Regions from separate parts of the Cytobacillus sp. BC1816 genome, predicted to be linked through region 2. Evidence: a T-box and tRNA genes for the amino acid it is inferred to sense, from the RefSeq annotation. Region 2 holds a T-box; the other holds one or more tRNA genes.
What was found. A T-box is a leader RNA that pairs with one kind of tRNA and senses whether it is charged. The one in region 2 lies ahead of glyQ (glycine--tRNA ligase subunit alpha), so its partner is inferred to be a tRNA-Gly.
Positions count from the first base shown of each region.

Region 1: it encodes a tRNA-Gly, which carries the amino acid that the T-box ahead of glyQ (glycine--tRNA ligase subunit alpha) is inferred to sense. The anticodon was not compared.

Region 1 covers NZ_CP195611.1:1,184,045-1,188,473, reverse strand. The annotation lists gene queG (tRNA epoxyqueuosine(34) reductase QueG) at 1-907, opposite strand, end outside; gene ACR42H_RS06340 (B3/B4 domain-containing protein) at 1,015-1,683, shown strand; tRNA gene ACR42H_RS06335 (tRNA-Gly) at 1,808-1,881, opposite strand; gene ACR42H_RS06330 (sugar phosphate isomerase/epimerase family protein) at 2,230-3,198, opposite strand; gene ACR42H_RS06325 (Gfo/Idh/MocA family protein) at 3,218-4,249, opposite strand; gene ACR42H_RS06320 (Gfo/Idh/MocA family protein) at 4,259-4,429, opposite strand, start outside.
Region 2 covers NZ_CP195611.1:4,049,120-4,053,548, reverse strand. The annotation lists gene era (GTPase Era) at 1-407, shown strand, start outside; gene ACR42H_RS20675 (YqzL family protein) at 568-711, shown strand; gene recO (DNA repair protein RecO) at 742-1,494, shown strand; T-box leader at 1,580-1,765, shown strand; gene glyQ (glycine--tRNA ligase subunit alpha) at 1,881-2,771, shown strand; gene glyS (glycine--tRNA ligase subunit beta) at 2,764-4,429, shown strand, end outside.

The DNA.
Region 1 (4,429 bases), 2.5 Mb from region 2:
TCCGCTGGATCGGCTTTTTACCTCTCCAGGAGCCTGAAACCGGGCCATATTTTTCTTTAAATTCCCGGTTGCTGATAAATAGAAGCGGCCTTAAAAGCGGCTTTGCCACTTCCGGATCCGGCTCCATCTCTTCGTGCAGATGAAAATCCTTGCCTTTATTTTCAGGGCATACGGTTTGACAGGTATCGCACCCATAAAGTCTGTTCCCCAGTTTTTCTCTATATGGCTCTGGAAGAAAGCCTTTTGTCTGCGTCAGAAACGCGATGCACTTCTGTGCATCAAGCTGACCTCCCTGAATTAAAGCACCAGTAGGACAGACGTCTACACATTTATTGCAGCTGCCGCATCTGTCTTCCATTGGTTTATCCGGCTCAAATGGCAGATTCGTTATCATTTCTCCAAGATAGACATAAGATCCGAATTCAGGTGTGATGATAGAACAGTTCTTTCCGCTCCAGCCAATTCCGGCACGCTGCGCTACGGCCCGATCCACAAGCTCACCTGTATCCACCATGGATTTGCATATCGCCTCAGGGATTCTTGACTGAATGAATCCCTCAAGTTTCTGCAGACGTTCCCTCAAGATATGATGATAGTCTTTCCCCCATGAAGCGCGGCAGAAAATTCCTCTTCGTTCACCTCTTTTGCTGACAACTCTGACCTTCATTTTGGAAGGGTAAGCAACAGCTATTGAGATAATGGATTTGGGCTTGTCCAATAGCAGGCCCGGATTCACTCTCTTCTCAATATCAGGCTCTTCAAATCCTGATTGATATTGAAGTTCCTGCTGACGAATCAGTCTATTTTTCATCTCATCAAAAGTGCCGGCTGCTGTAAAACCGATTTTATCTATACCAATTGTTTTGCTGTATTCAATCACTTCCTGCTTGAATTGGGCAAAATTCATTGTATAACCTCCTTTCATGAAAATTACATTTATATGAAAGCCTTTAATTTTTTGAATCACCGATTATTATGATAAACTATTTTAAAGTAATTTTGGAGGTGGAAAGCTTGGAAATTACGATTGCTCCCGAGTTGTGCAGGTTATTTCCCCAATTTAAAATTGGATTCATTACATATAAAAATATAGAAGTCGGACAATCTCCTCAAATGGTAAAGGGCAGACTCCAGTTATTTCAGGAATCAATTTATTTTGACTTAGAGGACAAGAATGTTACAGAATTTGAAGGGATCAAAGAATGGAGACAGATTTTCAAAACAGCAGGCAAGGATCCAAATCGGTACCGCCACTCTGCAGAAGCACTATACAGGAGAATTAAAAAGCAAAATTATCTGCAGCCGGTCAACAGCTCCATAGATATTAACAACTTCTTTTCCCTCGAATATCAAATACCGATTGGCGTGTATGATGCCGATATGCTTTCAGGCAATGTGACTATCAGGTTAGGCAAAGAAGGAGAAGAATATAACGGTTTAAACGGGAGACCCAACTCGCTATCCAATTTAATTATTAGCGAAGATGCGTCAGGGCCATTTGGCAGTCCGTTTGTCGACTCTGAAAGGACAGCGGTGACGGAACAGACTAAAAATGCCGTTCAGATCGTTTATTTGCGCCCTTCTCTGGAAATGGCAAAGGCTGAAAAAATGGTTGAGTCCTTAATGAACATGTACACGCAAGTGCATGGAGGAGAAGAAAACTTTAAGGTAATTGGATGTTAAAAAAGTTTATTAAAAGTCGAGCGGGATCTGCGGATGCCGCCCGATCTTTTTGCATAATAGCCAAAGAAAATGAAAAAACGCAATACCTCGTTCTTTTTGAACGAAACACTGCGTTGGCTATGTATGGAGCGGGTGAAGGGAATCGAACCCTCATCATCAGCTTGGAAGGCTGAGGTTTTACCACTAAACTACACCCGCATTTGTATGAAGTTACTGACTACTGATTTTTTTCCCGTTCTTGCATGCCTCTTCCTCTAAAAGCTTTTTCAAGAAGCCTATGCGTCGAGGCAACTCGGAGATGATTCATGGATGTGTTGCTCGTGGCTGAGGTTTTACCACTAAACTACACCCGCATTTGTGTATTTATATTTAATCATTAATGAAATTATTCCTAGATCCTTTGTCGATTTTTATCAACAGCAAAATAAACATTGTGTCGAATCAACTATTTAATAATACTAAATTCAGCCACAATGGTCAACCTTTTTTTGAGAAATTTGTCGAAAATACAGGAAAGGATTTATAATCCTCCCCTGCTAAAGTTGTTTACACCCACCACATTTCTGAAGGCTGCTCTTCGATTAAGATCGATTTAAGGTTCCTGACTGCCCTTGTAAATCCTTCTTCTATAGACATAAGCGGATCTTCATGCTCAATGCTGACAACATAATCATACCCGAATGTCCGTAAAGCGCTCATCATATCCGACCATTCCTGCAGGCCGTGTCCGCACCCGACTGACCTGAATGTCCAAGCTCTGGTCTGAACATTTCCATACGGCTGCATATCCGTTAAACCGTACATATTAACATTTTCCTGGTCAATATAGGTATCTTTTGCATGAAAATGATGAATGGCATTTTCTTTCCCCAGAATCTTTATTGCTGCAACAGGGTCGATTCCCTGCCACCATAAATGGCTTGGATCCAGATTGGCTCCAATGGCGTCACAGGTTTCTTCCCTTAATTTCAGAAGGGTATAAGGAGTATGCACAAGGAATCCGCCATGGAGTTCAAGACCAATTTTCACATTATGATCTTTTGCAAATTGCCCGGCTTTCTTCCAGTAAGGAATGAGTTTCTCCTCCCATTGCCATTTCAGCACTTCTCCATACTCATTCGGCCATGGAGCAACCGGCCAATTTGGATGCTTGGCCCCTTCCCCATCACCTGCAGTGCCGGAAAAACAGTTAACAACCGGAACATTCATTAAGCTGGCTAACTTAATTGTGTCATATAAAACGCGGTCCGATTCCTCTGCAAATGCGCTATCAGGTGAAATCGGATTGCCATGGCAGCTAAATGCGCTGATTTCAAGACCTCTTGATAAAACCTTGTTCAGGTAATCATCCCTGAGTTCTTTACTTTCTAAAAGCTCGTGCAAACTGCAGTGCGCGTTTCCGGGATATGCTCCGGTTCCGATTTCAATAGCCTTAAGCCCTGCAGCTTTCACATGATCAAGCATTTCTTCAAATTTTTTCTCAGCAAATAAAACGGTAAACACACCAAGCTTCATTAAAATCCCCTCCAGGCTTCTATTCTCTTCTGCCCATTTCACTGCTTTTATAAATTGCATCAATAATTCTGGTTGTCTGCAGTGCTTCTTCTGCGTCTACTATAAATGCTTCTCTCCCCAAACAGCTGTCAATAAAGTTTCGCGCCTGAGCCAAAGCATAGTCATCCTCCCCTGGCAGCCATTCTGAGTGTGTATTAAGCAGCATTCCATGTTTGGATTGGTTCAAGCTGAATGGGAATAAATCAATTCCTCCATCCTGCCCTGAAAGGCTGAGACTTTCTTCATCCTGTTCGATATTGGCTGACCATGAGGTTTCAAAAAGCAGGGATGCTCCATTGGCAAATTTTATATAAGCTGTCACATGGTCATCGACATTAAAGGATTGATGGTCAAAACTTCCCCATAGATTCACCTGCTCAGGCATTCTGCTCAATGTATTATAAGCTGTACCGGAAACCTCGGTTTCCTCCGGGTTTCCCAGAAGCCAAAGCGAGAGGTCAAGCAAGTGGCATCCATAATCAATCAAACTCCCTCCGCCCTGAAGTTCCTTATTGGTGAAAACACCCCATCCCGGCACCTTTCTTCTTCTCATCGCCCGTGCCCTGGCTGCAAATGGAAGACCAATTTCATCTTCTGAAATGAGTTTTTTGGCAGCTTGAGCCTCTTTCATAAACCGGTAGTGGTAGGCAATGGCCAAAACCTTTCCAGACCTGTCTCTGGCTTCTATCATTTTCCTGCATTCTTCTGCTGTCATGGCCATCGGCTTCTCACACAAAACATGCAGCCCAGCCTCCAGTGCAGCAGCCGTAATCTCAGCATGAAACTTATTCGGTGTACAAATAACTACAGCATCTGTTTCACTGAACACTTCTTTATAATCTGTGAAAACGCTGTTAATTCCAAACTTCTTTGCAGCCAATTGTGCAGTATCCGCATTCACATCGCAAATAGCTGTTATGGATGCATTATCCGATAATTTTAATAAAACGGGAATATGCCTGGACTGGGCTATTCCGCCAGCACCGATAATTCCGATCCGAAGTTTCTTCATTGATGCACCTCAATTAATTCTGACAATCTGCTTTGTTTCGCTTGCCTCCAGCGCAGCAAGTATCACCTGGAGCGACTTCATTCCCTCAGAACCAGGAATCGCAGGCTCCTGTTCATTTAAGATACTTTCAAGAAAATGATCAATGACGCCTGAATTCTTTTGTCCTCCTTCTTCATTTGT
Region 2 (4,429 bases):
TTAAAGAATATATTCCGGAAGGGCCGCAGTTTTATCCAGCTGATCAAGTAACGGACCACCCAGAGAGATTTATCGTTTCCGAACTGATCAGGGAAAAAGCGCTGCATTTAACAAGAGAAGAAATACCGCACTCGCTTGCTGTAACCATTGATAAAATGGAGCGCCGCGAAGATAAGGATGTCATTCATGTCATGGCTACAATCATTGTGGAGCGTGACTCCCAAAAGGGCATTGTGATTGGAAAGCAAGGGAAAATGCTCAAGGAAATCGGAAAAAGAGCAAGGGTGGATATTGAGAATCTTCTTGGATCAAAGGTTTTTCTGGAGCTATGGGTCAAAGTTCAAAAAGACTGGCGCAATAAAATGACTCAGCTCCGCGACTTTGGCTTCCGTGAAGATGAGTACTAAACCCAGCCCTAATTACATTATTATTCATTTCTGATTTATATGCATACAGGTGATTGACAATATTTTCGTCTCATGATTTTACAAAGACAGGCTATGATATAGATAAATGTATTGGGATAAAGAAATTGCTAGTTGAAATAACTGAAAGGTGGGGTTTTCGATGATGGATTTTACCTGGAGAGTGTTTTCCCAGACAGGAAATATTGACACATATCTTCTCTTCAAGGAGCTAGAAAAGGAAACTCAGGATATACCCGGCAGCAATGATGAAGAGCTAGCAGAAGCTGATTTTCCCATCTCATAGGTTTGTCGAAAGACAGGGATGGTGTCACGGTTGCTTGATAAATGTGAAGGCATCGTCATCAGGACAACTAATTATAGTGAAACAAATAAGATTGTTACTTTATATACCCGTGAATGGGGAAAAGTTGGTGTGATGGCACGAGGAGCGAAAAAGCCGAACAGCAGACTTGCTGCTGTCACCCAGCTTTTTACATACGGGAATTTCTTAGTTCAGCGTGGAAGCGGATTGGGTACCCTGCAGCAGGGGGACATGATTTCATCTATGCGGTCCATTAAAGAAGATATTTTTCTGACGGCATATGCAAGCTATATTGTCGATTTGACTGATAAAAGCATTGAGGATAAGAAGCCCAATCCATTCTTGTTCGAATTGCTGTATCAAACGCTAAATTTAATAAACGAAGGGTATGACCCGGAGATTCTCACAAACATTTATGAAATGAAAATGCTGAATGCCCTGGGTTTATATCCAGTACTTGATCAATGTTCTGTCTGCGGAAGCACTGACGGGCATTTTGCATTTTCTATCCGGGAAAACGGTCTGATTTGTCACCGCTGCCTTGATAAGGATCCCTATCATTATAAAGTGTCCCAGGCGACTATTAAGCTGCTTCGCCTGTTTTATTTTTTTGACTTGTCCCGGCTCGGCAATATCTCTGTCAAACCGGAAACCAAAGCTGAATTGAAAAAGATTATTTCTGCCTATTATGAAGAGTATTCAGGCTTAAACTTGAAGACAAAGAAGTTTCTGAATCAAATGGCTAAGTTTAATGATTTAATGTAATGCGTTCCTTTATAATCGAAGCGCATTGGCTTTTGTTATTATTGACAATTCAAATCCATTCCGCTATGATTCAAATTAATAAAATATAATTGCTGTGAAGGAGAAGAGTACTTAACCTTTTCTATTTAAAGCGAACCCGGGATAGTGGGAGCCGGGCATGGATGGTTAAGGAAGGGCGCTCCAGAGCAATATTGTCTATCGACAACTAAAGAGGCTGCGGTCAAAATCGCAGCAAATAGGGTGGAACCGCGGGTAAACTCTCGTCCCTATGCCATTGGGCATAGAGACGGGAGTTTTTTATGTTCACAGAAAAACGGAAGCACTGTGGGTAGACAGCTGTTAAGTTCATAAAGCTTTACTTTATACAAATAAGAAAGAGGTGTCCTATGAATATTCAAAACATGATATTAACACTTCAAAAACATTGGTCTGAACAGGGGTGTATCTTGATGCAGGCTTATGACACTGAAAAAGGGGCCGGAACAATGAGCCCGTACACTTTTTTAAGAGCGATTGGTCCAGAACCGTGGAATGTTGCTTATGTGGAGCCTTCACGCCGTCCGGCCGATGGACGTTATGGTGAGAATCCAAACCGGCTTTATCAGCATCATCAATTTCAGGTGATCATGAAGCCGTCGCCGGATAATATTCAGGAGCTGTATCTTGATTCATTAAAAGCATTGGGCATTGATCCGCTTGAACATGATATCCGGTTTGTAGAAGATAACTGGGAAAATCCTTCTCTTGGCTGTGCAGGCTTAGGATGGGAAGTTTGGCTTGATGGTATGGAAATAACGCAGTTCACATATTTCCAGCAGGTAGGCGGATTGGAATGTAAGCCTGTGTCGGTTGAGATTACATACGGAATTGAAAGGCTTGCATCCTACATTCAGGACAAGGAAAATGTCTTTGACCTTGAATGGACTGACGGGTTTACGGTTAGAGATATCTTCCTGCAGCCTGAGTTCGAGCATTCAAAATACACATTTGAAACATCAGATCAGGAAATGCTCTTCAATTTGTTCAATATTTATGAAAAAGAAGCACATCGGCAAATGGATGAGGGACTAGTACACCCGGCATATGACTACGTATTAAAATGCTCTCATACTTTTAATCTGCTTGATGCAAGGGGAGCGATTTCTGTAACAGAAAGAACCGGCTATATCGCCCGATGCCGAAATCTGGCCAGAAAAGTAGCCAAAACTTTTTATGAAGAGAGAGAAAAACTCGGCTTCCCAATTTTAAAGGATAAGGAGGAAGGATCTCATGAATAAGAAAGATCTTCTGCTGGAAATTGGACTTGAAGAAATGCCTGCCAGATTTGTCACTAATTCAATGAATCAGCTTTCAGATAAAGTGAAATCATGGCTTTTGGAAAAGAAAATATCTTTTGACGAGATCAGCGCTTTCTCTTCTCCCCGCCGTTTGGCTGTTCTTGTAACGGGAGTAGATACCGCCCAGGAGGACATAAATGAGGAAGCGAAAGGACCTGCAAAAAAAATTGCCTTAACCGATAATGGAGAATGGTCTAAAGCTGCTGTTGGATTCAGCCGGGGCCAGGGAGCTTCTGTTGAAGATATATTCTTTAAAGAAATTAATGGGGTTGAATATGCCCATGTCAGCAAATTTATTAAAGGTAAGGAAACAGCAGCACTGCTGCCGGAACTCCAGCAGATTGTCACCTCGCTATCATTCCCGAAAAATATGCGCTGGGCAAACCAGGAGCTGCGCTTTATCAGGCCGATCAAATGGCTTATGGCATTATTCGGAAATGAAGTCATTCCTTTTGCAATTACAAATGTTCATACTTCTAACCTTACAAGGGGCCACCGGTTTCTGGGCGAAGAGATTGTAATTAACAATCCTTCTGATTATGAGAAGGCCCTGCTGGCGCAATATGTGATAACTAATCCGCAGGAAAGAAAAAGTGCTATTCTATCACAATTGGAAAAAATTGAAGAAGAAAAAGACTGGGTGATCCCTGTAGATGAAGATTTATTGGAAGAAGTAAACAATCTGGTTGAGTATCCGACAGCATTATATGGCCAGTTTGAAGAAGAATACCTGGAGCTTCCGGAAGAGGTTTTAATTACATCCATGAAAGAGCATCAGCGTTATTTTCCGGTAAAGTCCAAAGAGGGCAGGCTGCTTCCTTACTTTGTAACTGTCCGAAATGGATCCCATGAACATTTGGAGAAAGTGGCTAAAGGAAATGAGAAAGTATTGCGGGCAAGACTTTCTGATGCAGCTTTCTTCTACAGGGAGGACCAGAAAACGGAAATCGCGGCATCACTGGAAAAACTTAAAAACATTGTTTATCATGAAGAAATTGGAACTCTTGCTGAAAAGGTGGACCGTGTTCGCCATCTGGCAAGTAAATTGAGTGAAAATCTTCATTTCAGCGATGAGGCAAAGGCAGTGACAGACCGGGCTGCTGAAATCAGCAAGTTCGACCTTGTTTCACATATGGTTTATGAATTTCCAGAGCTGCAAGGCTTTATGGGGGAAAAATACGCTCTGCAAAAAGGTGAAAAAGAAGCTGTGGCGCGTGCAATCAATGAACATTATATGCCGCGCAATGCAGAGGACAAGACGCCTGCAAGTAATGCTGGTGCAGTGCTTTCCATTGCTGAAAAGCTCGACACAATTGTGTCTTCCTTTGCAATAGGGATTATCCCAAGCGGTTCCCAGGATCCATATGCCTTAAGAAGACAGGCAACGGGTGTTATCCAGACGCTGCTGGCAAAAAATTGGGATTTGAAACTCGAAGAATTGATTGCATTATCTTCTGAGACTGTTCTTAATTCGAAGATTGGAAAGAAATCAAAGAGTGAATTGATGCAGGAACTAGTTTCATTCTTTAAATTAAGAATCAAATATTTGCTGCAGGAGAAGACAGTTCGCTATGACTTAATTGAAGCCGTTTTAGGCA